DNA from 2 places in the Streptomyces sp. P9-2 genome. Region 2 is predicted to be linked to the other one. Evidence: riboswitches for the same ligand, from Rfam matches in the RefSeq annotation. Region 2 holds a riboswitch; the other holds the start of a gene.

Region 1 (15,257 bases), 1.6 Mb from region 2:
CCACCATGCCCAGGGCGACGGCCGTCAGCGCCGGCAGGACCACGTGGACCATCGCACCTCCCCGGGGAAGATCGTGGCACGCGAACGTCTCCTCCGGTGACCCACCGCACAGCCCGTCCGATCAGCCACGACCCCCACCGACAGGTGTGGCCCCCGACACCCGCAGGTCACGCGATTCGATCTGCGACACTGGTACAGCCATGCCTAAGCCCGGAGAACTTACATTCGTCGCGCCGCGCGGAGCCAAGAAGCCGCCGCGGCATCTTGCCGATCTCACGCCTGCCGAGCGCAAGGAGGCGGTTGTCGCGGTCGGTGAGAAGCCGTTCCGTGCCAAGCAGCTCTCGCAGCACTACTTCGCGCGGTACGCGCACGATCCGGAGCTGTGGACCGACATCCCCGCCGGGTCCCGCGGGAAGCTGCGGGAAGCGCTGCTTCCCGAGCTGATGAGCGTCGTGCGGCATCTGTCCACCGACCAGGGGACCACCCGCAAGACGCTGTGGAAGCTGTTCGACGGGACGCTCGTCGAGTCCGTGCTGATGCGGTACCCGGACCGGGTCACCATGTGCATCAGCTCGCAGGCCGGCTGCGGCATGAACTGCCCGTTCTGCGCGACCGGGCAGGCCGGGCTGGACCGGAACCTGTCCACCGCCGAGATCGTGCACCAGATCGTCGACGGCATGCGCGCCCTCCGTGAGGGCGAGGTGCCCGGCGGGCCCGCGCGGCTCAGCAACATCGTGTTCATGGGCATGGGTGAGCCGCTCGCCAACTACAACCGGGTCGTCGGCGCCATCCGGCGGCTCACCGACCCCGAGCCGGACGGGCTCGGGCTGTCCCAGCGCGGGATCACCGTGTCGACGGTGGGCCTTGTCCCGGCCATCCACCGGTTCTCCGACGAGGGCTTCAAGTGCCGCCTCGCGATCTCCCTGCACGCCCCGGACGACGAGCTGCGCGACACCCTCGTCCCCGTGAACACGCGGTGGAAGGTGCGCGAGGTGCTCGACGCCGGGTTCGCGTACGCGGCGAAGTCCGGGCGCCGGCTGTCCATCGAGTACGCGCTGATCCGGGACATCAACGACCAGGCGTGGCGCGGTGACCGGCTCGGGCGAATGCTCAAGGGGCGTCCCGTGCACGTCAACCTCATCCCGCTCAACCCGACGCCCGGCTCCAAGTGGACCGCGTCGCGGCCCGAGGACGAGAAGGCGTTCGTCGAGGCGATCGCCGCGCACGGTGTGCCGGTGACGATCCGGGACACCCGTGGTCAGGAGATCGACGGGGCGTGTGGTCAGCTCGCCGCCACCGAGCGGTAGTCTGACCGGCGTCAACACATCTGCATATTCCGACAGGGGAGCGCCACAGCGCTGAGAGTGCGGCACCGGCCGCAGACCCTCCGAACCTGGCCCAGGTCATTCTGGGTAGGGAGATCGGTCATCACTCGAGCTGTTGCGCCCTGCCCGGGACCCCCAGGGGTTCCGGGCAGGGCCGCGTCTCTTCCTGGTCACCCCAGGAGGAATCAAGTGGGCATCACCAAGAAGGTCACCGTCCTGGCCGTCGGGCTGGGGCTCGTCACGCTGTCCGCCTGCGGGTCGTCCGACGGGGACGGCAGCGGCGCCGGCGGCGAGGGCTCCACGACCGTGACCCTCGTCAGTCACAACTCGTGGGCGGTGTCCGAGGACGTCGTCGCCGCCTTCGAGAAGCAGTCCGGCTACAAGCTCAAGGTCCTCGAGGACGGCGACGCCGGGCAGGCCGTGAACAAGGCGATCCTGACCAAGGACAACCCCCAGGGCGACGTCTTCTTCGGCGTCGACAACACCCTGCTGTCCCGCGCCCTCGACAACGGCCTCTTCCAGTCCTACGAGGCCGAGGGATCGGACCAGATCCTGCCCGCGTACCGGGTCGACGAGGGCAAGCACCGGGTCACCCCCGTCGACACCGGTGACGTCTGCGTCAACTACGACAAGGCGTGGTTCGAGAAGAAGAAGCTCACCCCGCCGAAGACCTTCGACGACCTGGCCGAGCCCGCGTACAAGGATCTCCTCGTCGTCGAGAACGCCGCCACCTCCTCGCCCGGCCTCGGGTTCCTGCTCGGCACCGCCGCCGAGTACGGCGACGACGGCTGGGAGGACTACTGGAAGAAGCTGAAGGCCAACGGCGTGAAGGTCGTCGACGGCTGGGAGCAGGCGTACAACGAGGAGTTCTCCGGGTCGGCCGGCGGCAAGAAGGCCAAGGCCGACCGTCCGCTCGTCGTCTCGTACGCCTCCTCGCCCCCCGCCGAGGTGATCTACGCCGACCCGCGGCCCGAGACCGCCCCCACCGGCGTCGCCGAGGGCACCTGCTTCCGCCAGGTCGAGTACGCGGGCCTGCTGAGCAACGCCAAGAACCCCGAGGGCGGCAAGGCGCTGCTCGACTTCATGGCCGGCAAGACCTTCCAGGAGGACATGCCGCTCAACATGTTCGTGTACCCGGTGCGCGAGGACGCCCAGGTGCCCGAGGAGTTCGTGAAGTTCGGGCCGCAGGCGAAGGAGCCGCGGACCATGGACCCGGCGAAGATCGCCGAGAACCGTGACCAGTGGGTCAAGTCGTGGACCTCGCTCGTACTGAAGTGAGCCCGCCCGAGGTGAGCCCGCCCGGAGCGCGCCCGCGCCGCCCCGGCTGGTGGCGGCGGAACGTGGCCCGGCTCGGTCTGATGGCCGTGCCGGCCGTGTTCTTCGCCGTCTTCTTCGCCTACCCGGTCGCCGCGATCGTCGCCCGGGGACTGAAGGCCGACGGCGGCTGGCAGTTCGGGCGGATCGCGGACGTGCTCACGCAGTCCGACATCCGCCAGGTGCTGTGGTTCACCACCTGGCAGGCGCTCGTCTCCACGGCCCTCACCCTGGTGATCGCCCTGCCCGGCGCCTACGCCCTGGCCCGCTTCGACTTCCCCGGCAAACAGGTGCTGCGCGCGGTGATCACCGTGCCGTTCGTGCTGCCGACCGTTGTCGTCGGCACGGCGTTCATGGCGCTCGTCGGGCGTGGCGGGCTGCTGGACGAGCTGTGGGGCGTGCGCCTCGACACCACGGTCTGGGCGATCCTCCTCGCCCACGTCTTCTTCAACTACGCCGTGGTCGTCCGCACCGTGGGCGGGCTGTGGGCGCAGCTCGACCCACGGCAGGAGGAGGCCGCGCGGATGCTCGGCGCCTCACGGTTCACCGCCTGGCGCACGGTCACCCTCCCGGCGCTCGCGCCCGCCGTGGCCGCCGCCGCGCTGATGGTCTTCCTCTTCACCTTCACCTCGTTCGGCGTGGTGCAGATCCTCGGCGGGCCCGCCTTCTCCACCCTGGAGGTGGAGATCTACCGGCAGACCGCCGACCTCTTCGACCTGTCCACGGCGGCCGTCCTCACGATGATCCAGTTCGTCGCCGTCGGCGCCATCCTCGCCCTGCACGCCTGGACCGTGCGGCGGCGCGAGACAGCGCTGCGGCTGGTCGACGCCTCGGTGACCGCGCGCCGCCCGCGCGGTGCCGGACAGTGGGCGCTGCTCGCCGGGGTCGTCGCCACCGTCGTCGTACTCCTCCTGCTGCCGCTCGCCGTCCTGGTGCAGCGCTCCTTCGGCGGCGCCGGCCTCACCTACTACCGGGCGCTGACCGAGGCGGACGGCGGGGTCTTCCTGGTCGCCCCGATCGAGGCGATCGGGAACTCGCTGAGCTACGCCGTCGCCGCCACCGCCATCGCCGTGGTGATCGGCGGTCTCGCCGCCGTCGCGCTGACCCGGCGCGACGCGGGACGGCTGGTACGCGGCTTCGACGCGCTGCTGATGCTGCCGCTCGGTGTCTCCGCCGTGACCGTCGGCTTCGGTTTCCTCATCGCCCTCGACGAGCCCCCGCTGGACCTGCGCGCCTCCTGGATCCTGGTGCCGCTCGCGCAGGCTCTGGTCGGCGTCCCCTTCGTCGTACGGACCATGCTGCCCGTGCTGCGGGCGGTGGACGTGCGGCTGCGGGAGGCGGCCTCGGTGCTCGGGGCGTCGCCGTGGCGGGCGTGGCGGGAGGTGGACCTGCCGCTGGTGCGGCGGGCGCTGCTGATCGCCGCCGGGTTCGCCTTCGCCGTGTCCCTGGGCGAGTTCGGCGCGACGGTGTTCATCGCGCGGCCCGACAACCCGACCCTGCCGGTGGCCGTGGCGCGGCTGCTGGGACGGCCCGGGGACCTCAACTACGGGCAGGCGATGGCCCTGTCGACGATTCTGATGATCGTGTGCGCCGTGGCTCTGCTGGTGCTCGAGCGGCTGCGGACCGACCGGACGGGGGAGTTCTGATGTCCGTCGAAAGCCCGACGCCCACCGACAGCCTGCTCAGCCTCCAGGAAGCGACCGTCCGCTTCGGCGGCCGGGCCGCCCTGGACGCCGTCGGCCTCGACGTCGCCGAACACGAGATCGTCTGCGTCCTCGGCCCCAGCGGCAGCGGCAAGTCCACGCTGCTGCGCGCGGTCGCCGGACTCCAGCCGCTGGACGCCGGGCGGATCCTGCTCGACGGACGGGACCAGGCGGGCGTGCCCGCGCACAGGCGGGGCGTCGGGCTGATGTTCCAGGACCACCAGCTGTTCCCGCAGCGGGACGTGGGCGGCAACGTGGCCTTCGGTCTGCGCATGCACGGCACGCCGCGCGCCGAACAGACCCGGCGCGTGCGGGAGTTGCTGGAGCTGGTCGGGCTGCCCGGGGCGTCCGGGCGGGCCGTCGCCGCGCTGTCCGGCGGTGAGCAGCAGCGCGTGGCGCTGGCCCGTGCGCTCGCGCCCAGCCCCCGGCTGCTGATGCTCGACGAGCCGCTCGGCCAGCTGGACCGGTCGCTCAGGGAACGCCTTGTGGTCGAACTGCGCGAGCTGTTCGGCCGGTTGGGCACCACCGTGCTGGCCGTGACGCACGACCAGGGCGAGGCGTTCGCGCTGGCCGACCGGGTGGTGGTGATGCGCGACGGACGGATCGCCCAGTCCGGCACGCCCCTCGAGGTGTGGCAGCGGCCCGCCGACGCGTTCGTGGCCCGCTTCCTCGGCTTCGAGAACGTCGTCGAGGCGGCCGTCGCCGACGGCGTCGCCGTCACCCCCTGGGGCAAGGTGCCGGTGCCGCGGGACGCCCCCGAGGGCACTCGGCCGCTGCTGGTGCGGCCCGCCGGGGTGTGGCTGGCCCCGGCCGGGGAGGGGCTGCGCTGCACGGTGACCGCGCGCACCTTCCGCGGCACCCATGTCGCCGTGCGCCTCCAGCCGGAGGACGCGCCCCCGCTGGAGGCGGCCTGCGCCCTGCGGGACGCCCCGGAGGTCGGGGACGTCACCGGCGTGGAGTTCGACGCGGCGGAAATCGCCGTGCTCGGCTGAACGCCGCTGCCTAGGGTGTGCGGCATGACACGACTCGCACACACGCGCTACTGCGACGAGATCGCCCACCAGATCGGGCAGTTGAGGGCGGTGGTGACCTCGGGGACGGACCTGTCCCGCACGGTGCCGACCACGCCCGACTGGTCCGTGGAGCAGCTCGTACGGCACCTCGGCGGCGCCCTGCGCTGGGCGGCCCTGATGGTGCGGACCGGGGCCGAGAAGGAGGCCGAGGAGGAGGACGTGCCGGGCTTCGAGGGGCCCGAGGCGCGCGGGGACGCCGCCGCGCTGGACGCCTGGCTGGCGGAGAGCGGCGGCCTGGTCGTGACCGCGCTGCGGGAGGCCGGGCCCGACGCTCGGGTGTGGAGCTGGGCGGGCGTCGAGAACGCCGGCTTCTGGGCCCGCCGTATGGCCCATGAGGTGACCGTGCACCGCGCGGACGCCACGCTCGCCGCCGGACTGCCCTACGACGTCGCGCCCGAGGTGGCCGCCGACGCGGTCGACGAGTGGCTGGAGATCGTGGAGTGGGCGCAGCGGACGATCCCCGACGACGAGGTGCACGGGCTGCGCGGCCCCCTGCGCACGATCCATCTGCATGCCACCGACACCGCTCCTGAGCTGAACGCCGAGTGGCTGGTGCGGCTCGACGAGGACGGGGTGTCCTGGAGCCGCGGCCACGAGAAGGCCACGGTCGCGCTGCGCGGGCCGCTCACCTGGGTGCTGCTCGCCTTCTACCGCCGCATCCCGCTGGACGACTCCCGCATCGAGGTGCTCGGCGAGCGCACACTGCTCGAACACTGGCTGGAGCGCGCCACGTTCGGCTGAGGAAGGGCCAACGGCGAGCGGCCCGCCCCCGGTTCGGGGACGGGCCGCAGGCGTTCCGTGAGGCGTCAGCGCTGGCTGTTCGCGCCGCGGCGGCGCATGCCGAAGAACACCGCGCCACCACCGATCGCGACCAGGGCGGCCGCGACACCGGCGATCATGCCGGTGTTGGAGTTGGCGCCGGTCTCGGCGAGGTTGGACTCACCGGCCGGGGACGGGGCGTTGTCCGACGTGTCCGCCGGCGGAGCGCTCTCGCTCGTGCTCTCCGACGGAGCCGGGGTGGGCTCCTCGCTCTCCTCGGCCGGGGCCGAGGTCTCCTCCGACGGCGTCGGCTCGGGGGACGGGGTCTCCTCGTCCTCCTTGCACGGCGTCGACGGCGTCACCAGGTTCGGCTTGATGTCCTCGTCCACGTACGGCTTGGCCGTCACGTGGATGCGGTACTCGGCGTTGGGCTTCCAGTCCTCCTCGAAGGTGATGGTGGTGCCCTCCTTGGACCCCTTGACCACCTGCTCGCCGACCTTCTCGATGTCGGCGCCGTTGTTCTGGAGGAACACGGTCACGGTGGCGGGGACGCCGGCCGGGTCGACGTCGGTGACGGTGATGACACCCTTGTCACCGTCGCACGTGGCCTCGGCCGAGAACTCGTTGATGTTGCACGCCGCGGCGTTGCCGGCGGCACCGAGCGCGAGCGCGGCGGACGCGGTGACGACACCGAGGGCGCGCACGGAGCGGGTCACGGTACGGCGTGATACGGACAGAACTGCCACGTTTGTCCTTTACATGATGCGCAAATGCGGGGGGTTGAGGGAGGGGTGATGAAAGATCAGCACTCCCATGAGGCTCTCAGGTCTATAAGCGCCGCATAAGTAGTGTCAACGCATATGCCTACCGGGGGCCCCGGCTTTGCCTATTTGTTAACCACCCGCACGTTTACGCGCCGTGCGAACCGCGTCGATCCGGCCGCGGCGTCCGAGAACGGTCACCGACTGTGTGTCCGGACGCAGTTGGGGCGGCGGCAGGTCAACAAGCCTGCCGCCACCCTATGTTGACCTCAGCCCTCGATCGCCGCCGGGTCCATCCAGACGACCTCCCAGGTGTGGCCGTCGAGGTCGTCGAAGGAGCGGCCGTACATGAACCCGAGGTCCTGGGTGTCGCCGGCCACGGAGCCGCCCGCCGCCAGCGCCTGCTCCACCAGCTCGTCGACCTTCTCCCGGCTCTCGGCGCTCAGCGCCAGCAGCACCTCGCTGGTCTTGCGGGCGTCGGCGATCTCCTTCTTCGTGAACTGCGCGTACTTCTCCTTCGTCAGCAGCATCGCGACGATCGTGTCGCTGATCACGACGGACGCCGTCGACTCGTCGCTGAACTGCTCGTTGATGGAGTAGCCGAGCGCCGTGTAGAACGTCCGCGACGCGTCGATGTCCTCGACGGGCAGGTTCACGAAGATCATCTGCTGGTACATGACGGGGCCTCTCCCTCACGTGTTGCGGTTCGAGGGGGTAGACCGGAGGTCCGCGCGGAACTCATCGCGCCGCGGGAAGGTTTTTTCGGATTCTCTTCGCTCAGCCGCTCAGCCGCTCAGCCGCTCAGCCGCTCAGCCGCTCAGCCGCTCAGCCGCTCAGCCGCCCAGCGGCCACGCCGACAGCTCGGCCACCGCCACGGTGAGCGGCCCGAACAGGGCGAGCAGCGCGACCGCGCGCAGGGCGGCGGCCCGGCGGAGGGTCCCCGCGGGCGCCCCCAGCCGACGCAGCGAGGCCGTGGTGTCCGCGTGCGCCTGCTTCGCCTCGACGGCCGCCGTGAGCAGCGTCGCCACCGTGCAGCCGGCCACCAGCAGCACCCCGAGCACCACGAGCGGACCGGCCGACGGGTCGTCCCGGTCGTGCAGCGACGCCATCGCGTACGCGGCCGACACCACCGCGCAGACCACGCCCAGCGGGCGTCCGATGCGCGTCGCCTCCGTCATCAGCACCCGCCCGGCCAGCAGGCGCAGCGCGCCCGGCCGCACCGCCTGGAGCAGCCGCCCGCACAGATGGGCGAGCCCGGGACCGACCAGGGCCAGGCCGAGGGAGGTCAGGGCCAGCCCGAGGAACGCGGCCGGACTGCCCTCGGACCCGGTACGGCTCGTCAGCGCCTCCACCGCCAGGCCCACCGCGAGCACCGCGACGCCCCAGGGCAGCCCCGACGGGGCCGCGGTCGGCACGGGCGGCGGGACGACGGCGGGGGAGCCGTCGGCGGTCTCCTCGGCCGCTTCGTCCTGTGTACCGTCCTCCTCCCGCGCCGGCGCCTCCGTGACCGTGCGCCGCCCCCGCGCCGCGGCCCCCAGCTGCCGGCCGAACCGCCCGTACGCGCCGAACGACTCCAGCGCCGGGGTGCGCCGGTAGGCCCCGAACCTGCCGTACGCCCGTGCCGCCCGGCCCGCGCCCGTCACCGGCTCGCGCGGCCGCAGCGACACCGCCACCGCGGCCGACGCGCTCAGCGGCACCAGGGCCAGCAGGGTCAGCGCGGCCGGCAGCGGCAGGGGACGTCCGGCGGCCAGGAACTGCTGCGCGCCCCCGCCGAGGGGCATGCCGGCCAGGTCACCGCGCAGCTGGAGGAAGACCAGCAGCGCCAGCACGGAGCCGAGCAGGCAGGACGCGGCCGTGGTCGCCGCGGAGATCGCCATCAGCTTCACGGGGCCGAGCCCGACCGCCGACAGACCGGGCCGGGGCCGGGTCGCCGGATCGGTGCGGGCGACGGCGACCGCGAGATAGACCGTGGCCGCCAGGGGCGCCGTGCACCAGGCCAGCCGGAGCGCGGAGGCGGCGGGGTCGGGGTGGCTCATCGCGTGGCCGAGGGCGCTCAGCAGCAGGAAACCCGTGCCGCCCGACGCGCCCGCGACGAGGAGCCGCCGGATCTGGACGGCGGGCTGGGCCCCGAGGGTCAAACGGAGAGCGAGCACGCCGCCCGGCCTTCCGACTCGGCCGGTCCGGAGACCGGGGGGAGGTGCACGGTCCGCACGCATCGCCCGTCGAGCAGTGACACCGTGCGGTCGGCGAGGGCGGCGGTCTGCGCCTCGTGGGTCGCCAGGACCACGGTGATGCCGTGCGAGCGGGCCGCCGTGGTGAGGGTGCGCAGCACATGGGCGCGGTCGACGCGGTGCAGCGGCGCGGTCGGCTCGTCGGCGAACAGCACCGACGGCGCCGGGGCCAGCGCGCGGGCGATGCACACCCGCTGGCGCTCCGCGTGCGTCAGCTCCACGGGGTGCTTGCGCGCCCGGTCGCCGACGTCGAGGCGCTCCAGCCACTCCAGGGCGGCCGCCTTGGCACGGCGGCGGCCCGTACCGCGCAGCATGAGGGGCAGCGCGGCGTTCTCCCACACGTTCAGCTCGGGCACCAGCACCGGGGCCGGGTCGATCCAGCCGAACCGGTCGCGGCGCAGCCGCTCCCGGGCCGCCGGGCCCATGGTGTGCACGGGCACGCTGTTGAACCAGACCTCGCCGTCGTCCGCGCGCACCAGGCCGGACAGACAGCGCAGCAAGGTCGACTTGCCGCTGCCGCGCGGGCCTGAGACGGCGAGGATCTCGCCCTCCCGGACGCCGAGCGAGACCCCGCTCAGGCCGGGTGAGCCGTCCTCGTGCCGGAAGTGCAGGGCGCGCGCCCAGAGCACGTCGTTGTCCGGTGGGGCCACCATGGCGTACACCTCGGTTCGGATCGGAAATGCCGTGCGCTCTTCGGGTAAATCCCCCGTCCGGGGGAACGAAGGGCGGGCCGATCGGTCACTGGGCACGCTAGGCAGGCGGTGGCGGACGGCAGGACAGCACGCGGCCCCGGGCCGCCGTTTCTCACTCGAACGGGCGGCACCGGGGCCGGTGTTGATCATTCAAAGAGAAGATCGGTACCTCGGACGGCCTACGGTTCACGACCGCGGCCGGGGAAGCTCTACAGCTTCGTCCACGCCTCCGTGAGCGTCGCGCGCAGGATCTGCTCGATCTCGTCGAAGGTCTCCTGATCGGAGATCAGCGGCGGCGCGAGCTGGATGACCGGGTCGCCGCGGTCGTCGGCCCGGCAGTACAGGCCGTTCTCGAACAGCTTCTTGGACAGGAAGCCGTACAGCACGCGCTCGGTCTCGTCGGCGTCGAAGGACTCCTTGGTCGCCTTGTCCTTGACCAGCTCGATGCCGTAGAAGAAGCCGTTGCCGCGGACGTCGCCGACGATCGGCAGGTCGTGCAGCTTCTCCAGGGTGGAGCGGAACGCGCCCTCGTTGTCGAGGACGTGCTGGTTGAGGCCCTCGCGCTCGAACAGGTCGAGGTTGGCGATCCCGACCGCCGCCGACACCGGGTGGCCGCCGAAGGTGTAGCCGTGCAGGAAGGTGTTCTCGCCCTTGTAGAACGGCTCGGCCAGACGGTCGGAGACGATGCACGCGCCGATCGGGGAGTAGCCCGAGGTCATGCCCTTGGCGCAGGTGATCATGTCCGGGACGTAGCCGAACTTGTCGCAGGCGAAGGTGGTGCCGAGGCGGCCGAAGGCGCAGATGACCTCGTCGGAGACCAGCAGCACGTCGTACTGGTCGCAGATCTCGCGGACCCGCTGGAAGTAGCCGGGCGGGGGCGGGAAGCAGCCGCCCGCGTTCTGCACGGGCTCCAGGAAGACCGCGGCGACCGTGTCCGGGCCCTCGAAGAGGATCTGCTGCTCGATCTGGTCGGCGGCCCAGCGGCCGAATGCCTCCGGGTCGTCGCCGTGGATCGGCGCCCGGTAGATGTTGGTGTTCGGCACCTTGTGCGCGCCCGGCACCAGCGGCTCGAACGGCGCCTTCAGGGCGGGCAGTCCGGTGATGGACAGGGCGCCCTGCGGGGTGCCGTGGTAGGCGACCGCGCGGGAGATGACCTTGTACTTGGTCGGCTTGCCGGTCAGCTTGAAGTACTGCTTGGCGAGCTTCCAGGCGGTCTCCACCGCCTCGCCGCCGCCGGTGGTGAAGAAGACCTTGTTGAGGTCGCCGGGGGCCTCGTGCGCGAGCCGCTCCGCGAGCTCCACGGCCTTGGGGTGGGCGTAGGACCAGACCGGGAAGAACGCCAGCTCCTGCGCCTGCTTGGCGGCCGTCTCGGCGAGCTCCTGGCGGCCGTGGCCGGCCTGCACCACGAACAGGCCCGCCAGGCCGTCGAGGTAGCGCTTGCCCTTGTCGTCGTAGATGTGGGTGCCCTCACCGCGGACGATGGTGGGGACGGGCGCGTTCTCGTACGACGACATGCGGGTGAAGTGCATCCACAGGTGGTCGTACGCGGACTTGCTGAGGTCCTTGGGGGTGTCGGTGCTCACGGTTATCGGGTTCCCCACATGTAGGTCTGCTTCTTGAGCTTGAGGTAGACGAAACTCTCGGTCGAGCGCACGCCGGGCACGGCGCGGATGCGCTTGTTGATGACCTCCAGCAGGTGGTCGTCGTCCTCGCAGACGATCTCGACCATCAGGTCGAAGGAGCCGGCGGTCATCACCACGTACTCGCATTCGGCCATCTCGGCCAGCGCGTCGGCGACGGCCTCCACGTCGCCCTCGACGTTGACGCCGACCATCGCCTGCCGGCGGAAGCCCACGGTGAGCGGGTCCGTGACGGCGACGATCTGCATCACGCCCTGGTCGAGCAGCTTCTGCACGCGCTGGCGCACGGCCGCCTCCGACAGGCCCACGGCCTTGCCGATCGCGGCGTACGGCCGGCGGCCGTCCTCCTGGAGCTGCTCGATGATGGCGAGGGAGACGGCGTCCAACTGCGGTCCGCCGCCGTTCTTGGACTCGCGGGAGTCCCTCGGGTCTGCGCTTCGACTGGCCACGGGGTCACTGTGCACGACGTATCGACAGTTTCGCAAGGCTCGATCGATGAAATCCGTTGTTAACGAAGCCTACGCATGCGGATTTCGCAGATGCGAGGGGAGTGGGGGTGTTGAAAACGTCAGCGGTCCGTCTAGGGTGGGTGTCTCAGAGGCTGGACACCTCACATCCGTTCACACCCGACACCTCGGGCACCCACAAGGAACACCAGGAGGGCCTGCAGTGAGCACCGAGCTGCGTCGTCTGCGCAACTACATCGGCGGTGAGTTCCGGGACGCCGCCGACGGACGGACCACCGAGGTGGTCAACCCCGCGACCGGCGAGGCGTACGCGACGGCCCCGCTGTCCGGTGCCGCGGACGTCGACGCCGCGATGGCGGCCGCCGCCGAGGCCTTCCCCGGCTGGCGCGACACCACCCCGGCCGAGCGGCAGAGGGCGCTGCTGAAGATCGCGGACGCCTTCGAGGAGCGCGCCGAGGAACTCGTCGCCGCCGAGGTGGAGAACACGGGCAAGCCCACCGGGCTCACCCGCACCGAGGAGATCCCGCCGATGGTGGACCAGATCCGCTTCTTCGCGGGCGCGGCGCGGATGCTCGAGGGCAAGGGCGCCGGCGAGTACATGGAGGGCCTCACCTCCTTCGTGCGCCGTGAGCCGGTCGGCGTCTGCGCCCAGGTGGCGCCCTGGAACTACCCGATGATGATGGCCGTCTGGAAGTTCGCCCCGGCGATCGCCGCGGGCAACACGGTCGTCCTCAAGCCGTCGGACACCACCCCCGCCTCCACCGTCCTCATCGCCGAGATCCTCGGCTCGGTCCTGCCCAAGGGCGTCTTCAACGTCGTCTGCGGCGACCGCGAGACCGGCCGTCTGATGGTCGAGCACCCGACCCCGGCGATGGCCTCCATCACCGGTTCGGTGCGCGCGGGCATGGCCGTGGCCGAGTCCGCCTCCAAGGACCTCAAGCGCGTCCACCTGGAGCTCGGCGGCAAGGCCCCGGTCGTGGTCTTCGAGGACGTCGACATCGCCAAGGCCGTGGCGGGCATCTCCGAGGCCGGCTACTTCAACGCCGGCCAGGACTGCACGGCCGCCACGCGCGTGCTCGTCCACGAGTCCGTGCACGACGAGTTCGTCCAGGCGCTCGCCAAGGCCGCGTCCGACATCAAGACGGGCATGCCCGACGACGAGGACGTCCTCTACGGCCCGCTCAACAACCCCGACCAGCTCAAGCAGGTCGAGGGCTTCATCGAGCGGCTGCCCGCCCACGCGCGCGTCGAGGCCGGCGGCAAGCGGGTCGGCGACAAGGGCTACTTCTACGCGCCGACCGTCGTCTCGGGCCTCAAGCAGGACGACGAGATCATCCAGAAGGAGGTCTTCGGCCCGGTCATCACCGTCCAGTCCTTCACGGACGAGGACCAGGCCGTCGAGTACGCCAACGGCGTGGAGTACGCGCTGGCTTCGTCGGTGTGGACCAAGGACCACGCCCGCGCCATGCGGATGTCGAAGAAGCTGGACTTCGGCTGCGTGTGGATCAACACCCACATCCCGCTGGTCGCGGAGATGCCGCACGGCGGCTTCAAGAAGTCGGGCTACGGCAAGGACCTGTCGGCCTACGGCTTCGACGACTACACGCGGATCAAGCACGTGATGACGTCGCTGGAGGACTAGGGCCTCTTCGGCGTGACGTTCGGCCCCGGACCGGTGCACCCGCCGGTCCGGGGCCGACGTGTTTCCCGGAAGGCGCCGTCAGGCATTTTTGAACATGTTCAACTTCGGGCGTACGCTCCTGCCATGAGCGACAGAGCCGCCCTGCTCAAGGGCATTCGCGTGTGGCTGGTGTTCTTCGTCGTCTGTCTGGTGCTCAGCGGGGTCACGGCCTTCCCGCTGGTGCACGAACTGCGCTGGACCGAGGAGGCGTTGCGGTCCCTCGGGGCGCCCGAGCACCTCCCCGGCCTCATGGAGTGGATCGCACGCGTACGGTACGGGCTCGACACCGCCGACGCCGACCACCCCTTCCTGCTCTACGGCACCGACTGGCTGGCCTTCGCGCACCTCGTCATCGCGGTCGCCTTCCTCGGCCCCTACCGGGACCCCGTACGCAACATCTGGGTCGTGGAGTTCGGTCTGATCGCCTGCGCCGGCGTCGTCCCGCTCGCCCTCATCTGCGGGCCGATACGCGGCATTCCCTTCTGGTGGAGCGTCGGCGACATGGCGTTCGGGGTGTTCGGCGCCGTCCCGCTGTACGTCGTCAGGCAGAAGATCAAGCGGCTGGAGGCGCTCACGGAGGCGGCTGTTCCGGGGGGCGCCGCCGTCCCCGCTCAGTAGGTTGGGCCCATGAGAAGTGAACGGGTGGGCGGGGCCGTCACGTGGGGGCTCCTGGGCGCGTGGGCCGTGCACGACCTGGAGGAACTGGCCACCGTGCCCTGGTGGTTGAGGCGGAACGTGCCCGAGCTGCGGAAGCGGTTCCCGCGGGTGCCGGAGGGTGTGTGGCGGCGGGCCGAGAGCATGGGGGCCGCCGAATTCGCCGCCGCCGTGGGGGTGATGGGGGCCGTCGTCGGCACGGCGTCGGCCGCCGGGCGGCTCACCGGAGGGCGGTCCGGCTTCTACCAGGGCGCGTTGACCGGCTTAGGACTGCACGGCCTGATGCACATGGCCCAGGCCGCCGCCGTACGCGGCTACACCCCCGGCTCCGTGACCGCGCCGCTGGTCGTCGTGCCGTTCACGCTGTGGGCGCGGGGGCGGCTGCGGAAGGCCGGTGTGCTGCGTCCCGCGCGGCCGCGTGACGCGGTGGCCGGGCTCGCCGCCGCCGGGGCGGCCACGGTCGCCTCGCACCTCGTGGCGCGCCGGCTGCTCAGGCCGGCGCGACGGCCGTCATGACGTGAGGCGGTCCCGCAGCGCGCACAGGACGTCGATGCGGTTGGTGGTGACCGAGTCCACGCCCGCGGCCAGCAGACGGCGCATCGAACGGCGGGTGTCCGGGGTCCACACCGACAGCAGACAGCCGTCGCGGTGGACGCGGTCCGCGAGGGCCCGGTCCACCAGGCTGAAGCGGTAGTTGAGCCAGCGCGGCCGGACCGCGTCCAGGAGTCCGGCGCGCGGCGGGGCGTGGGAGGTGTGGGTGAGCGCGATCTCCGCGTCCGGGTCCACCGCCCGCACGGCCAGCATGGCGGGGGCGCCCGCGCAGTAGTACACGCGGTCCTCGGCGCCCTGCTCGCGGACGACGTCCACGATCCGGCGCACCGCGCGCTCGCCCGGGGCGCCCGGCAGGTCGATCATCACCCGGCTGCCCTCGGTCGCGGCCAGCGCGTCGGCGAGGGC
Region 2 (15,257 bases):
GCACATCGACGAGGCGCTGGCCGCCGCCGGGCTCGACCTGGCCGCCCTGCCCAAGGGCGAACGGACCGCGGTGCGGGACCTGGAGCGGGTGGAGGCGCTCCGGCTGTCGCTGGCCCTGGCGTTGCTGGGGCGCCCCCGGCTGCTCGGCGTCGACGACGCCGACCTGAAGCTGTCCGCTGCCGAGCGGGAGGAGGTGTGGGAGCTGCTGCGCTCCGTCGCCGGCACGGGGGTCACGGTGCTGGCCGTGTGCAGCGAGCCGCCGTCCGACGCGGCGGTCGTCCGCACGGACGGGGACCGGGCCGGCGACGCGGAGACCGGCGCGACCCCGGAGGCCGAGACCGGCGCGACCCCGGAGGCGGAGACCGGCGCGACCCCGGAGGCGGAGGCCGCCGGCACCGCCGCCGAAACCGAGCCCGCGGACGACGCCGACAAGGCCGAACCTTCGGAAGACGCCCAGCCCACCGACGAGTCCGAGGCCACCGGCGAAGCCGCCGACCAGGCCGGCCGGCCCAGCGACACGGACGCCCCCACCCACCCCGAGAAGGAGACCCCCGCCGATGCGATCGCCGCGACTGGCCGCTCTTGAGCTGCGGCGTTTCGGCCGCGGCACCCTCCCGCGCGCGGCGCTCGTCGCCCTGCTGGTGCTGCCCCTGCTCTACGGCGCCCTGTACCTGTGGTCGTTCTGGGACCCGTACGACCGGCTCGACCGGATTCCCGTGGCCCTCGTGAACGAGGACGAGGGCGCGACCGCGAACGGCAAACGGATCACGGCCGGTGACGACATCGCCGGGGGCCTGCACGACAGTTCCGCCTTCGACTGGCGGGAGGTGAGCGAGGAGGAGGCGCGGCGCGGGGTCGAGGACGGCACGTACTACCTGTCGCTCACCGTGCCGGCGGACTTCAGCCGCCGTGTCGCCTCCAGTTCGGGCGACTCCCCCGAGGCGGGCGCCCTCCGGGTACGCACCAACGACGCGAACAACTACATCGTCGGGCAGATCTCCCGGACGGTCTTCGGCGAGGTGCGGCGGGCCGCGTCGACCAAGACCTCCCGGTCCTTCCTGGACCAGATCTTCGTCTCCTTCTCCGACCTGCACGGCGAGACGGTGAAGGCGGCGCAGGGCGCCGACAAGCTGAACGGGGGCATCGGCAAGGCGGAGAAGGGTTCCAAGGACCTCGTCGCCGGGCTGAAGGACGCCCGCGCGGGCAGCGGCAAGCTGTCCAAGGGCCTCAAGGACCTGCACAAGGGCGCGGGCACCCTGGAGGACGGCTCCGGGAAGGTCGCGGACGGCACCCGGAAGCTCGCCGACAAGGTGAACGCGCTCAACGCGGAGGCGGGCCCGTTCCTGAAGAGGAACGAGAAGGCCATCGGGGAGACGGCGCGCTTCGTCGCCGACACCGCCGGGCAGCTGCGGGACGACCTGGACGCGCTGACCGAGAAGGCGCCCGCCGCCGCGAAGGACGCACGTGAGGCGTCCGGCACCCTGGACCCGCTGTTCCGCGAGCGCTGCGAGGACGCCGTTCTGCCCGACCCGGCCTGTCCGGAGCTGAAGAAGGCCAAGGAGGCGGCGGCGACCGCCTCGTCCGTCGCGGACGACGTCAGCGGCCTGGTCACGGGGCACCGAGCGGACCTGAAGAAGCTCGACGGGCACCTCGCCACCCTGGAGAAGCAGGCGCGTGCGCTCGCCGACCGGGCCCCGCACCTCTCCGAGGACCTCGAGGACGCCGTCAGCAAGATCAACGCACTGAACACCGGGGCCGGCAAGGTCGCGGCGGGCGCGAAGAAGCTCAACAAGGGCCTCGCCACCGCCGAGACGGGCGCCCGGGACCTGGACAAGGGCGTCGGCAGACTGAAGACGGGCGCGGACGACCTGAGCGGCGGCCTCTTCAAGCTGGTCGACGGCTCCGACCAGCTGGCCGGCGGTCTGCACGAGGGCGCCGAGCAGATCCCCGACTACGACAAGACCGAGCGCGACGAGCGCACCGCGGTGATGGCCGACCCGGTCCGTCTGGTCTCCCAGGACCTCCACAAGGCGCCCAACTACGGCACCGGTTTCGCCCCGTACTTCATCCCGCTGTCGCTGTGGGTGGGCGCGATGGTGGCGTACATGCTGATCGCGCCGATGAACCGGCGGGCGCTCGCGGCGGGCGCCTCCGCCTGGCGGATCGCGCTGGCGGGCTGGCTGCCGGTGGTGGCGATCGGGGTGCTGCAGACGGTGGCGCTGATGTCGGTGCTGCACTGGGGGCTGGGGCTTCGGATGGCGCGGGCGGCCGGGACGGTGGGCTTCCTGTTCCTGGTGGCGGCGTGCTTCGCGGCGCTCGTGCAGTGGCTGAACGCCCGCTTCGGCGCGGCCGGCCGGATCCTGGTGCTGGCACTGCTGATGCTCCAGCTCACCTCGGCGGGCGGCACGTACCCCGTGCAGACCAGTCCGGACTTCTTCAACGCGCTGCACCCGTTCCTGCCGATGACCCATGTCGTGGAGGCGCTGCGGCGGCTGATCTCGGGCGGCGGTCTCGGGCCCGTGTGGACGGCCTGCGCGGTGCTGGCGGCCTTCACGGCCGGCGCGCTCGCGCTGACCGCGCTGTCGGCCCGCCGCCGGCAGGTGTGGACGCTCGACCGGCTGCACCCGGAGCTGAGCCTGTGAACCGGCCGGCCGGAGCTCCTGTGAGAATCAGGGCCATGGAACGCAGCAGCACCACGCCGGGCGGCAGCGCCCGCCGCGAGGCCACCCGGCAGAAGCTCTACGAGGCGGCCGTCACGCTCATCGCCGAGCAGGGGTTCTCCGCCACCACGGTGGACGAGATCGCCGAGCGGGCGGGCGTCGCGAAGGGCACCGTCTACTACAACTTCGCGAGCAAGTCGGTCCTCTTCGAGGAGCTGCTGCGGCACGGGGTCGGTCTGCTGACCGACTCGCTGCGGGAGGCGGCCGAGCGGACGGAACGGGAGGGCGGGAGCAAGGTCGACGCCCTGGACGCCATGATCCGGGCGGGGCTGGTCTTCATCGACCGCTACCCCGCCTTCACGCAGCTGTACGTGGCGGAGCTGTGGCGCACCAACCGGGCCTGGCAGTCCACGCTGATGGTGGTGCGGCAGCAGGCCGTCGCGGTCGTCGAGGGGGTGCTGCGCGAGGGCGTGGCGGCCGGGGAGTTCAGCGAGGAGATCGACGTGCCGCTGACGGCGGCGGCGCTGGTGGGCATGGTGCTGGTGGCGGCGCTGGACTGGAAGTCGTTCCAGCCGGAGCGGTCCCTGGACGACGTGCACGCGGCGCTGTCGCGGCTGCTGCAAGGACGGGTCAGCGGCCGCGGCTGACCCTCACGTCGACCGGACACGCGAAGGCGCCGGTCCGTCGGTGGCCGCGTCCCCCGCGGCCACCGGCCGGGCCGGCGCCTCCTGTTTCCCCCGTTGTTCCCCCGTGATCCCCCGTACGTCCCCCCCGTGGAACCCCCGTTGCGGTCGTTCCCCCGGGTTCCCCCGTGCCTCGCTCCCGCCGACGGCGCCGGCGGAAGGAGCGGATCGCGGGCCGGTCCCCGTTCCGGCGCCCCGTGTCGCCGGTGCCGTGGGCCCGGGCCCCCTCTCCGTGGTCTCCACTCTTCCGTTCCCGCTGGTCCGGGCCCATCCGCCGCCGTACTCATCTCGCCGGTTAGGTACGGGTACTCACTCCTGCGCACCCGGGCCCACCACGGGGCGCGCCCGCACGGTCACGCTGCGGGGGCGCGGATACTCGGGGACGGGCCCTGACCGGCGGCGGATAAAGTCCCTGACATGGCACGGATTGCGGTGATCGGCGCCGGCGCGGGCGCGCTGGCGGCCGCCGCCCGGCTGGCCGTCGCGGGCCACCGGGTGGCGGTGTACGAGCGGACGGAGACGTACGGCGGTGCGCTGCGCCGCCGGGAGCGGGACGGGTTCGCCTTCGACGCGGGCCCCGGGCTGCTGCCGCTGCCGGCCGTCTACCGGGACCTGTTCGTGAAGACGGGCCGGGAGCCGCTGGAGGAGTGCGTCGGGCTGGTGCAGGCCGACCCGTCGTCGCACCACGTCTTCGCGGACGGCACCCGGGTGTCCCTGCCGAACGCCTCCCGCGCGGGCGTGGTCTCGGCGGTGGAGGAGGCGCTGGGCGCGGACGCGGCGCGGCGCTGGGGCGACTTCCTGGTGCGGGCCCGCGAGGCCTGGGACCGGGCGCGCCGCCCGCTGCTCGAGGAGCCGCTGTGGCCCAACTGGGAGGTGCTGGCCGGGCGCGAGCCCTATCCGGCGGTCCCGCACCGGCGGCTGCTGCGGCTGCGCAAGGCGGCCACGCTGGCGGAGGTCGGCGAGTGGGAGCTGCGCGACCCGCGGCTCCAGGCCGTGCTGGAGAGCCACGCCCTGGCGTTCGGACTGGACCCGCGGACCACGCCGGCGAGCGCGGCGGTGCTGCCGTACATGGAGCACGCCTTCGGCACCTGGTACGTGCGGGGCGGGCTGCGGGAGCTGGCGCGGGCGATGTACGAGCGGTGTCTGGCCCGCCGGGTGGAGTTCCACTTCGGCGCGGAGGTCACCGCGGTGCGCGAGAAGGACGGCCGGGCGGCGGGCGTCGAACTCGCCGACGGCACGGCCGTGGAGGCGGACCTGGTGGTCGCGGGGGTCGGCCCCGGCGTGCTGGAGCGGATGTGCGCCACGCGGCTGCGCGGGGAGGGCGAGGTGCCCGCCCGGCGGGAGGGCGCGAGCCGGACGACCGTGCTGCTGGCGCTGCGCGGCGCCCGCCCCGAGGGCACCCCGCACCGGACGGTGGTGCACACCCGGGACCGTGACGCGGAGCTGGACGCGCTGGCCGGCGGCGGACTGCCGGCCGAGCCGACGGTGACGGTGCTGCGGCCCGACGACCCGGAGCTGGTCCCGGACGCCGGGCACGAGGCGGTGACCGTGACGGCCGTGACGCCCGCCGGGGCGGAGGGCGTCCAGGAATTCGCGGAGCGGATGGTGACCGCCGCCGGGCGGACGGTGCCGGATCTGCGGGACCGGCTGCTGTGGCACGAGGTGCGCACGCCTCAGGACGTCGAGCGGGAGACGGGCGCGGAGGGCGGCGCGGTGCCGGCGCCTGCGCTCGCGGCGGCGGACGGCCGCTTCCTGCACGCGTCCAACACCACGCGTCTGCCGGGGCTGTTCACCGTCGGCGGCTGGTCGCACCCCGGCGGCGGGCTGCCGCACTCCGGGATGTCGGGGGCGCTGGTCGCCGGACTGATCGTGGAGGGGCCGGACTTCCGCGGCTCGCAGTGAACGCGGGCCGGGGCACGGGCGGTTGAGGAGACCCTCGGCCGCCCGTCGCCGTCCGCGCGCTCAGTAGCGGTACTGCTCGTCGTACCCGTTGCCCTGCGTGCCCTGCTGCTGGCCGCCGTCCTGGTACGGGTACTGCTGCTCCGGCGGGAGCTCGCCGCCGTACGGGTCGTCGGCGCTGCGCTGCTGCGGCACCCACAGGCCGCCGGCCGGGGTCTCGCCGCCGTAGCCGCCCGTCGCGTACGGGTCCTGGGCCGCGTAGCCCTGCTGGGCGTACTGCTGGTCCGTGTAGCCCGTGTCGTACGTGCCGCCGCCGTAGGTGGCGTTCCCGATGTACGGGTCGGAGTACGCGGCGTACTGCTGGCCCGTGTCGTAGCCCTGCTGCTGCCCGTAAGCGGAGTAGTCGTAGGCGTAGTTGGGGTCGGCGGTCTGCGCGGTCGCGGCGTACTGGTCCGCGTACTGGTCCTGGCCGGCGTACTGGTCCTGGCCCGCGTAGCCCTGGTCGCCGTAGACGCCGTAGGAGCCGGTGTCGTCGGGCAGCGGCTGCGGCTCGTAGACGGCCGTGGACTCCGCGGCCGTCTGGCGGTCGGCGGCGGGGGTGAAGACGTCGTCGCGGTCGTAGTCGTCGTCGGCGCCGTAACCGGCCGTCACCGGGCCGGTGTCGAACGCGTCGGCGCGGTCGCCGGACGCCTCGAGGTCGGTGACCTCCAGCGTCGGTTCGTCGCGGCGCCCCTTCACGGCGGACAGCATCGGCGCGTTGACCGCCCAGCCGGCCTGGAAGCCGCGCCGGAACGACAGCGTGACGTAGGTCTGCCCGACGGCGAAGGCCGCGGCGCCCAGCCCGATCACCACCACGGACGGGATCAGCACACCGAACACGACGCCGAGGAACCCGACGAAGGCGAGCAGCCGCCAGCGCAGGCGCGCCTTGTACTGCAGCAGCACCTCACCCAGCAACCACAGCGCGACGATGCCGAACGCGATGTAGAGGACCGTCCAGCCCATGTACGCCCCTCTCCCAGTGGTCGCTACGCAGTGTGTCGTATGCGCGTGCGACCGGTCTAGGCCTGCGGCGGGTGGTGCAGACCCAGGTTCTCGTAGATTTCCAGCGTCGCCGTGGAGTTGTTGAGCGTGATGAAGTGCAGACCGGGCACTCCTTCGGCCAGCAGCCGCGCGCAGAACTCCGTGGCGAAGTCGATACCGATGGAGCGTACCGCCGCCGGATCGTCCTTCGCTGTGAGGATCCGCTCTTTGAGGGCGTCGGGGAACACCGCATTACTGAGCTTTGGCAACCGTTCCAGCATCTTCACGCTGGTCACAGGCATGACCTCGGGAATGACGGGCGTCTCGCAGCCCGCCGCGTCGACTCGGTCACGCAGCCTCAGGTACGACTCGGGCTGGAAGAACATCTGGGTGATCGCGTAGTCCGCGCCGGCCCGGCACTTGTCCACGAAGTGGGCCACGTCGGTGTCCCAGTCCGCGGACCGCGGGTGCATCTCGGGGAAGGCGGCGACGCCCACGCAGAAGTCGCCCGACTCCTTGATGAGCCGCACCAGTTCGGCCGCGTAGGTGAGGCCCTGGGGGTGCGGCACCCAGTCGCCCATCGGGTCGCCGGGCGGGTCGCCGCGGACGGCCAGCATGTTGCGGATCCCGGCGTCGGCGTACTGGCCGATGATGTTGCGCAGTTCGGCGACGGAGTGCTCCACCGCCGTGAGGTGCGCGACCGGGGTGAGGGTGGTGTCGGCGGCGATCTGCTCGGTCGCCTTCACCGTGCCGGCCCGGGTGGAGCCGCCCGCGCCGTAGGTCACGGAGACGAAGCTGGGGGCGACGGCCTCGATCCTGCGGAGCGCGTTCCAGAGGTTGCGCTCGCCCTTCTCCGTCTTGGGGGCCCAGAACTCGAACGAGTACGTCCGCTTCTCCGTCGCGAGCATGTCGCGCACGGTGCGTGCGCGGTCCGTCCTGGTGGATGCGGTTCCGAGGGCCATACGGGCAGCGTAGCCACGGGTGGGCGGGGCCCCAACCAGAAGCGGGATATTTGTCTGATTTGCCGCCTTGCTGTCCACAGTGTGGACAGAGTTGAGACGCCTCGGCGGTTTTCGGGGCGGTGCTGGTCAGCCTGCGTCCGCGGCCTCGCGTACCCGCCCGGCCAGCTCGGCGGCCGCGGCGCCCGGGTCGTCCGCCTCGGTGACGGCACGGACCACGACCACTCTGCGGGCGCCGGCGTCCAGCACCTGGTCGAGGTTGGCGAGATCGATGCCGCCGATCGCGAACCAGGGGCGGTCGGTGCCCAGCCCGGCCGTGTACCGGACGAGGTCCAGGCCGGGCGCGAGGCGGCCGGGCTTGGTGGGGGTGGGCCAGCAGGGGCCGGTGCAGAAGTAGTCCACGCCGGGCTGGACGGCGGCCGCGGCGGCCTCGTCCTCGGCGTGGGTGGAGCGGCCGATGAGTACACCGTCGCCGAGGATCGCGCGGGCGGCGGGGACGGGGAGGTCGCCCTGGCCGAGGTGGAGGACGTGGGCGCGGGCCGCGTGGGCGACGTCGGCGCGGTCGTTGACCGCGAGCAGTTTGCCGTGGCGAGCGCAGGCGTCGGCGAAGACCTCGAGGTGCTCGAGCTCCTCGGCGGCCTCCATGCCCTTGTCACGGAGCTGGACGATGTCCACGCCGGCGGCGAGGACGGCGTCCAGGAAGTCGGGGAGGTCGCCCTGGCGCTTGCGGGCGTCCGTGCAGAGGTAGACGCGGGCGTCGGCGAGGTGGGTGCGTGGGTTGTCGGGCATGGGTTCCCCCCAGGGTGGGTCGCGCTGTGGGCGGGCCGGGCGGGCCCGTCGGCGGAACCCTATGTCGTGCCTGGCGGCAGGTGAGGTCCGGGAGCGGCGGCCGACGCCGCTCCCGGTCGGGGGTCCCTGCGGGTGCGTGGGGGCTTGGCACGCGGTTCCCCGCGCCCCTTGGGGCGTTCGCTCCCTGCGGGTGCGTGGGGGCTTGGCACGCGGTTCCCGGCGCCCCTCAGGGGGTCACCGGAACGTCGGTCGGACCGTGCGGGCCCGGCGTCGCGCGGTTCTGCCCCTGCGGGTGCGTGGGGGCTGAGCGCGCGGTTCCCCGCCCCTTGGGGGCGTCGTGGGCAACGTGCGTCAGACGGCCAGGGCCTGGGCCCTGCGCTTCACCTCCGTGCCGCGGTTCTCCGCGAGGGCCTGCGCGGGGGTGCCCGGCAGGCTGGGGTCGGGGGTGAAAAGCCACTCCAGCATCTCTTCGACCGTGAAGCCGTCGTCCCGCAGGAGCGTCAGGGTCCCGGTCAGGCCCTTGACGATCTTGTCCCCGTCGATGAAGGTCGCGGGGACGTGCAGCGCGCGGTTCTCACCCCGGCGCACGGCGATGAGCTGGCCCTCCTTGACCAGCTGCCGGACGCGCGTCACCTCGACGCCGAGCTTCTCGGCGATGTCGGGGAGGGTGAGCCAGGCGGGGACGAGAGCATCGATCTTTGCGTCAATCTCGGTCACAGGACAAGCCTGCCACCTGCCACCGACAGTCGGAAGCCAGCCCCGTCCCACCGCGCGGGCGAGTCGGTCAGACGGTCGCCGACTTCAGCGGCCGCGCCGGGTCCGCGACCCGCTCCGGGTCCAGCGCGGCGCCCGACTCGATCAGCCGCCGCCCCTGCGCCAGGTCCCGGGGCCGCCCCACCGCGAGCAGCGCCACCAGCCGGTCCCCGCGCAGCCAGCACACGCTCCACGCCGGGCCGGCCGGGTCGCCGCGCCACACCGTGCGGTCGGCGGCCGCGTGGTGCCCGGCGTACTGCACGAACCGCCCGAACTGCTCCGACCAGAAGTACGGCACCGGGTCGTACACCTCGCGCTCCCCGGGCCCGCCGACGATGTTCGCGGCGACCGTGCGCGGCCCCTGGAGGGCGTTGTCCCAGTGGTGGACGAGGAGGCGCTCGCCGTAGCGGGCGGAGGGGAAGGAGGCGCAGTCTCCGACCGCGTACACGTCGGGCAGGGAGGTCGCCAGGTGCTCGTCGGCGAGGACCTCGCCGTGCGGGCCGAGGGCGATGCCGGACCCGGCCAGCCAGGCGGTGGCGGGGCGGGCGCCGATGCCGACGACGACCGCGCCGGCGGGCAGCCGGGTGCCGTCGTCGAGGAGCACGGCGCCGGGCTCGACGCGCGCCACGCGCGCGTGGGTGCGCAGTGTGACGCCGGCCTCCTCGTACCAGGCGGTCATCGGCGCGGTCACCTCCGCGGGCAGCACGCCCGCCAGCGGCCTCTCCTCGGCCTCGACGACGGTGACCGCGCAGCCCGCCTCCCGGGCGGCCGTGGCGAACTCCGCGCCGATCCAGCCCGCGCCGACGACCACGATGTCGTGCCGCTCGGCGAGCACCGGCCGCAGGCGTACGGCGTCGTCCAGGGTGCGCAGCAGGTGCACGCCGGGCACGCCCTCGGCGCCGGGCAGCCGCAGCGGTTCCGCGCCGGTGGCGATCACCAGCACGTCGTACGGGACGGGCCCTGCCTCGGTGTCCAGTTCGTGGTCGCCGGGGCGCAGCCCGGTCACCTCGCAGCCCAGCCGCAGTTCGATGCCGAGCTCGTCGAAGTCCACGTCGAAGGCGGAGCTCTCGGCGGTGCCCAGCAGCACCGCCTTGGACAACGGCGGCCGGTCGTACGGCTGGTGGGGCTCCGCGCCGATCAGCGTCACCTCGCCGGTGAAGCCCCGCTCCCGCAGCGCCGCCGCGGTCTGCACGCCCGCCATGCCCGCGCCCGCCACGACGACCCGGCGCGGCACGGCCCCTCCCGGTTCCTGCGTCTGCTCGCTCACCCGCTCACCATAGACACCCGTGCCCGCCGCGCCGGACCGCTGCCGCGCGGGGTCCCTTACGGGTGCGGCGCGGCGCGGGCTAGGGTGGCTCGCGTACACGCACTCGCGGGAGCCCGGACGCACCGGGCTGAGAGGGAGGCTCGCGGCCTCCGACCGTACGAACCTGATCCGGGTCATGCCGGCGAAGGGAGGGGCTGGACGCCCATGTCGCGCACGCGTACCTCAGACGTCCTCGTCGTCGGGGGCGGGATCATCGGTCTGGTGACGGCCTGGCGGGCCGCGCAGGCCGGTCTCGCCACGACGGTCGTGGACCCCGGTCCGGGCGGCGGCGCCGCCCGGGTGGCGGCCGGGATGCTGGCCGCCGTCACCGAACTGCACCACGGCGAGCAGACGCTGCTCGGCCTCAACCTGGCCTCCGCCCGCCGCTACCCCGACTTCGCGGCCGAGCTGTCCGACCGCACCGGCCAGGACCTCGGCTACCGCCGCTGCGGCACCCTCGCCGTGGCGCTGGACGCCGACGACCGCGCCCATCTGCGCGAGCTGCACGCCCTGCACGGGCGCTCCGGCCTCGACTCGCAGTGGCTGACCGGGCGGGAGTGCCGGCGCCTGGAGCCGATGCTCGCGCCGGGTGTGCGCGGCGGGCTGCGGGTGGACGGCGACCACCAGATCGACCCGCGCCGGCTGGCGTCCGCGCTGCTGACCGCCTGCGAGCGGGCCGGCGTCACGCTGCACCGCGCCTGGGCCGAGCGGCTCACCGTCCGCCGTGACCGCGCCACCGGCGTGGTCACGGCGGACGGCGACGAGCTGGGCGCGGGCCAGGTGGTGCTGGCCGGCGGCAGCTGGAGCGGGCGGCTGGCGGGCATCCCCGCGGAGGTGCTGCCCCCGGTGCGTCCGGTGAAGGGGCAGGTGCTGCGGCTGACCATGCCGGACCGCCCCGAGCCGTTCCTGAGCCGCACGGTGCGGGCGGTGGTGCGCGGCAGCCACGTCTACCTGGTGCCGCGTGAGAGCGGCGAGCTGGTGATCGGCGCGACCAGCGAGGAGATGGGCTGGGACACCACGGTCACCGCGGGCGGCGTCTACGAGCTGCTGCGCGACGCCCACGAACTGGTGCCCGGCCTCACCGAGCTGCCGCTGACCGAGACGCTCGCGGGACTGCGCCCCGGCTCCCCCGACAACGCGCCGCTGCTCGGCCCGACCGGCCTCGACGGGCTGCTCCTCGCCACCGGGCACCACCGCAACGGCGTGCTGCTGACGCCCGTCACCGGTGACGCCATGGCGCGGGTGCTGACCACCGGCGAGCTGCCCGACGAGGCCCTCCCGTTCACCCCCCGGCGCTTCGGCGCCCCCGTCCTCGCGGAGCAGTCCGTATGAACGCCCCGGTCACCACGGTCACCGTCACCGTCAACGGCGAGCCCCGGGAGTTCCCGCCCGGCACGGCCCTCGACCTCGTCGTCAGGTCGCTCACCGCGGCGCCCTCCGGGGTGGCCGCAGCCCTCAACGAAACCGTCGTCCCGCGCGCGCAGTGGCCCGCCACCCCCCTGTCCGAAGGGGACCGGGTGGAGGTCCTGACCGCCGTCCAAGGAGGCTGACCATGGCCGACGATCCCCTTGTCCTCGGCGGCCGGACCTTCACGTCCCGGCTGATCATGGGCACCGGCGGGGCGCCGAGCCTCGACGTGCTGGAGCGGGCGCTGGTGGCGTCCGGCACGGAGCTGACGACCGTCGCGATGCGGCGGGTGGACCCCTCGGTGCAGGGGTCGGTGCTGTCGGTGCTGCGCAAGCTCGGCGTGGAGGTGCTGCCGAACACCGCCGGCTGCTTCACGGCAGGCGAGGCCGTGCTCACCGCGCGGCTGGCCCGGGAGGCCCTGGGCACGGACCTGGTGAAGCTGGAGGTCGTGGCCGACGAGCGCACCCTGCTGCCGGACCCGGTGGAACTGCTGGACGCGGCGGAGACGCTGGTCGACGACGGGTTCACGGTGCTGCCGTACACCAACGACGACCCGGTGCTGGCGCGGAAGCTGGAGGACGTGGGCTGTGCGGCCGTGATGCCGCTGGGTTCCCCGATCGGCTCGGGCCTCGGCATCCGCAACCCGCACAACTTCGAGCTGATCGTGGAGCGCGCGGGCGTGCCGGTGATCCTGGACGCGGGCGCCGGCACGGCGTCGGACGCGGCGCTGGCGATGGAGCTGGGCTGCGCGGGCGTGATGCTGGCGTCCGCCGTGACCCGCGCCCAGGAGCCGGTGCTGATGGCGTCCGCGATGCGGAGCGCGGTGGAGGCGGGACGGCTCGCGCGGCGGGCCGGGCGCATCCCCCGGCGTCTCTTCGCGCAGGCGTCCTCGCCGGTCGAGGGCCGGGCGGAGCTGGACCCGGAACGGCCCGCGTTCTGACGCCGGACGGCAGCGTTCCGGCCCGCCGCCGGACCCGCCTCCCGGCCCGCGCACCGACCGTGTTTCGGACGCGGTCGGGTAACACAGGTCACAGGTCCGCTCCAACGGCGGTTGAACGGGCCGGGGCTGTCACCGCGGACTCGTAGACTCGCTGCGTGGACACGACCCTTCAGGACCCGCTGGTCGGGCAGGTGCTCGACGGCCGCTACCGCGTCGAGGCGCGGATCGCCGTCGGCGGGATGGCCACGGTCTACCGGGCCCTGGACACCCGCCTCGACCGCATCCTCGCGCTCAAGGTGATGCACCCCTCGCTGGCGTCCGACGCCAGTTTCGTGGAGCGCTTCATCCGCGAGGCGAAGTCCGTCGCCCGGCTGGCCCATCCCAACGTCGTCCAGGTCTTCGACCAGGGCACCGACGGGGGGTACGTCTACCTGGCGATGGAGTACATCCCGGGCTGCACCCTGCGGGACGTGCTGCGGGAGCGCGGGGCGCTGCAGGCGCGGGCCGCGCTGGACATCCTGGAGCCGGTGCTGGCCGCGCTGGGCGCCGCCCATCGCGCGGGGTTCGTGCACCGCGACATGAAGCCGGAGAACGTGCTGATCGGGGACGACGGCCGGGTCAAGGTCGCCGACTTCGGCCTGGTCCGCTCGGTGGACACGGTCACCAACAGCACGGGCACGGTGCTGGGCACCGTGTCGTACCTGGCCCCGGAGCAGATAGAGCACGGAACCGCCGACCCCCGCGTCGACGTGTACGCCTGCGGCATCCTGCTCTACGAGATGCTGACCGGCGAGAAGCCGCACGACGGCGACTCGCCCGCGATCGTCCTCTACAAACACCTGCACGACGACGTGCCGCCGCCCTCCGAGGTGGTGCCGGGTCTGGCGCCCGCGCTGGACTCGCTGGTCGCGGCGGCGACCGCGCGCGACGCGGGGGCCCGCCCGGCCGACGCGGTGGCGCTCTTCGCCGTGACCCGCGAGGCACGCGCCCGGCTCACCGACGAGCAGCTGGACGCGCTGCCCCCGCAGGCGCTGTCCGCGGAGCACGACAACGCCGACGACCGCACCAGCGTCATCCCACGCTCGCTCACCGTGCCGCGCCCCCTCCCCGTGAACGAGGACGACGACGGCGCGGACCGTGTCCACCGCACCAGCCGCTTCCGGTCCCCTCCCCCGCTGCCGCCCCGGCGCCGCACGGCCGTGCGGCGCGGCCCCGCCGCGATCGTCGTGGCCGTGCTGCTGGTGCTCGGCCTGGGCGCGGGCATCTGGTACATCAACTCCGGCCAGTTCACCAAGGTCCCGCCGGTGCTGTCGAAGACCGAGCAGCAGGCCCGCGACCGGCTCGCCGAGGCCGGGCTCGACGTGGGCGAGGTCGAGGAGGAGTACAGCGACACCGTCGAGCGGGGCAAGGTCATCAGCACCGACCCGGCGGCGGGCGTCCGCGTCCGCGGCAGCGCCTCGGTGTCCCTGACCGTGTCCAAGGGTCCGCAGACCGTACGCGTGCCCGACCTGGACGGCTACGCGCTGGACAAGGCGCGGTCGCTGCTGGAGGACGAGGGCCTGAAGCCGGGCATGGTGACCCGCGAGTTCAGCGACTCCGTGCCCAGGAATGCGGTGATCTCCACCGAGCCGGGCAAGGGCACCAAGGTCCGCGCGGGCACGGCGGTGAAGCTGACCGTCAGCAAGGGCAGCCCCGTGGACGTGCCCGACGTCACCGGCGACGACCCGGAGGACGCGCGCGCCGAGCTGGAGGAGGCCGGGCTCGAGGTGGAGATCGCCGAGGAGCGGGTCCACTCCGAGCACGACGCCGGCAAGGTGGCCCGGCAGACCCCGGGCGCCGGCGGAGAGGCCGCGGAGGGCGACACCGTCACCCTCACCCTGTCCAAGGGCCCGGAGATGGTCGAGGTGCCGGACGTCGTCGGCGACAGCGTGGACGAGGCCCGCGAGAAGCTGGAGGGCGCCGGGTTCGGCGTGAAGGAGGACCGCGGCCTGCTGGGCCTGTTCGGCGACACCGTCAAGGACCAGTCGGTGGACGGCGGCGAGACCGCGCCCAAGGGCTCGACGATCACCCTCAAGATCAGGTGACGGAGGGGGCCGTCCGGGTGACACGCGCGGCCGTGACACCCTTGACGGGTGAAGAGTCACCCGTCCGGCCCCGCCCGCAACCCGATCGGCAGTCACGTCCCCGTGGCCGGCGGTCTGCACTCCGTCGGCCTGTCCTACGCCCGTGACCTGGGCGCGGAGACCGTGCAGGTCTTCGTCGCCAACCCGCGCGGCTGGGCCACCCCCGTCGGCAACCCCCTCCAGGACGAGGCGTTCCGCGCGGCCTGCGCCGAGGCGTCGATCCCGGCGTACGTGCACGCCCCCTACCTGATCAACTTCGGTTCGCACACCGAGGCGACCGTGGAACGGTCGGTGGAGTCCCTGCGGCACTCGCTGCGCCGAGGCCGGGAGATCGGCGCGCTCGGCGTGGTCGTGCACACCGGCAGCGCGACCGGTGGCCGTGACCGCGCGGTGGCGCTGAAGCAGGTACGGGAGCACATGCTGCCTCTGCTGGACGAGCTGACCCGCGACGACGACCCGTACCTGCTGCTGGAGCCGACCGCCGGCCAGGGGGCCTCGCTGTGCTCCCTGGTCGAGGACCTCGGCCCGTACGTCGAGCAGCTGGACGACCATCCGAAGCTCGGCGTCTGCCTGGACACCTGCCACGTCTTCGCGGCCGGGCACGACCTGGCGGGACCCGGCGGCGCGCACCGCACCCTGGACGAGCTGGCCGCGACCGTCGGCGCGGGACGGCTGAAGCTGATCCACGCCAACGATTCCAAGGACGTCGTCGGCG

The links. Region 2 has a riboswitch for thiamine pyrophosphate ahead of thiO (glycine oxidase ThiO). Riboswitches for the same ligand answer to the same signal wherever they lie in the genome.
Region 1: linked by a shared signal. The riboswitch ahead of ACQY0Z_RS22425 (thiamine ABC transporter substrate-binding protein) and the one ahead of thiO (glycine oxidase ThiO) in region 2 are both predicted to bind thiamine pyrophosphate.

Annotation. Positions count from the first base shown of each region.
Region 1 is NZ_CP192633.1:4,866,570-4,881,826, forward strand. Features, by position in the region: gene ACQY0Z_RS22415 (hypothetical protein) at 1-52, opposite strand, end outside; gene rlmN (23S rRNA (adenine(2503)-C(2))-methyltransferase RlmN) at 201-1,307, shown strand; TPP riboswitch at 1,332-1,437, shown strand; gene ACQY0Z_RS22425 (thiamine ABC transporter substrate-binding protein) at 1,515-2,603, shown strand; gene ACQY0Z_RS22430 (ABC transporter permease) at 2,579-4,285, shown strand; gene ACQY0Z_RS22435 (ABC transporter ATP-binding protein) at 4,285-5,334, shown strand; gene ACQY0Z_RS22440 (maleylpyruvate isomerase family mycothiol-dependent enzyme) at 5,359-6,156, shown strand; gene ACQY0Z_RS22445 (LAETG motif-containing sortase-dependent surface protein) at 6,222-6,890, opposite strand; gene ACQY0Z_RS22450 (VOC family protein) at 7,205-7,612, opposite strand; gene ACQY0Z_RS22455 (hypothetical protein) at 7,769-9,088, opposite strand; gene ACQY0Z_RS22460 (ABC transporter ATP-binding protein) at 9,070-9,819, opposite strand; gene ACQY0Z_RS22465 (aspartate aminotransferase family protein) at 10,068-11,441, opposite strand; gene ACQY0Z_RS22470 (Lrp/AsnC family transcriptional regulator) at 11,444-11,962, opposite strand; gene ACQY0Z_RS22475 (gamma-aminobutyraldehyde dehydrogenase) at 12,168-13,607, shown strand; gene ACQY0Z_RS22480 (hypothetical protein) at 13,731-14,264, shown strand; gene ACQY0Z_RS22485 (HXXEE domain-containing protein) at 14,274-14,816, shown strand; gene ACQY0Z_RS22490 (glycerophosphodiester phosphodiesterase) at 14,811-15,257, opposite strand, start outside.
Region 2 is NZ_CP192633.1:3,225,345-3,240,601, reverse strand. Features, by position in the region: gene ACQY0Z_RS14840 (ATP-binding cassette domain-containing protein) at 1-586, shown strand, start outside; gene ACQY0Z_RS14835 (YhgE/Pip family protein) at 558-2,642, shown strand; gene ACQY0Z_RS14830 (TetR/AcrR family transcriptional regulator) at 2,678-3,307, shown strand; gene ACQY0Z_RS14825 (phytoene desaturase family protein) at 3,761-5,245, shown strand; gene ACQY0Z_RS14820 (SCO2102 family sporulation regulator) at 5,306-6,247, opposite strand; gene metF (methylenetetrahydrofolate reductase [NAD(P)H]) at 6,304-7,227, opposite strand; gene thiE (thiamine phosphate synthase) at 7,354-8,013, opposite strand; gene ACQY0Z_RS14805 (Rv2175c family DNA-binding protein) at 8,365-8,730, opposite strand; gene ACQY0Z_RS14800 (FAD-dependent oxidoreductase) at 8,798-10,033, opposite strand; TPP riboswitch at 10,129-10,240, shown strand; gene thiO (glycine oxidase ThiO) at 10,238-11,404, shown strand; gene thiS (sulfur carrier protein ThiS) at 11,401-11,622, shown strand; gene ACQY0Z_RS14785 (thiazole synthase) at 11,625-12,419, shown strand; gene pknB (Stk1 family PASTA domain-containing Ser/Thr kinase) at 12,575-14,503, shown strand; gene ACQY0Z_RS14775 (deoxyribonuclease IV) at 14,552-15,257, shown strand, end outside.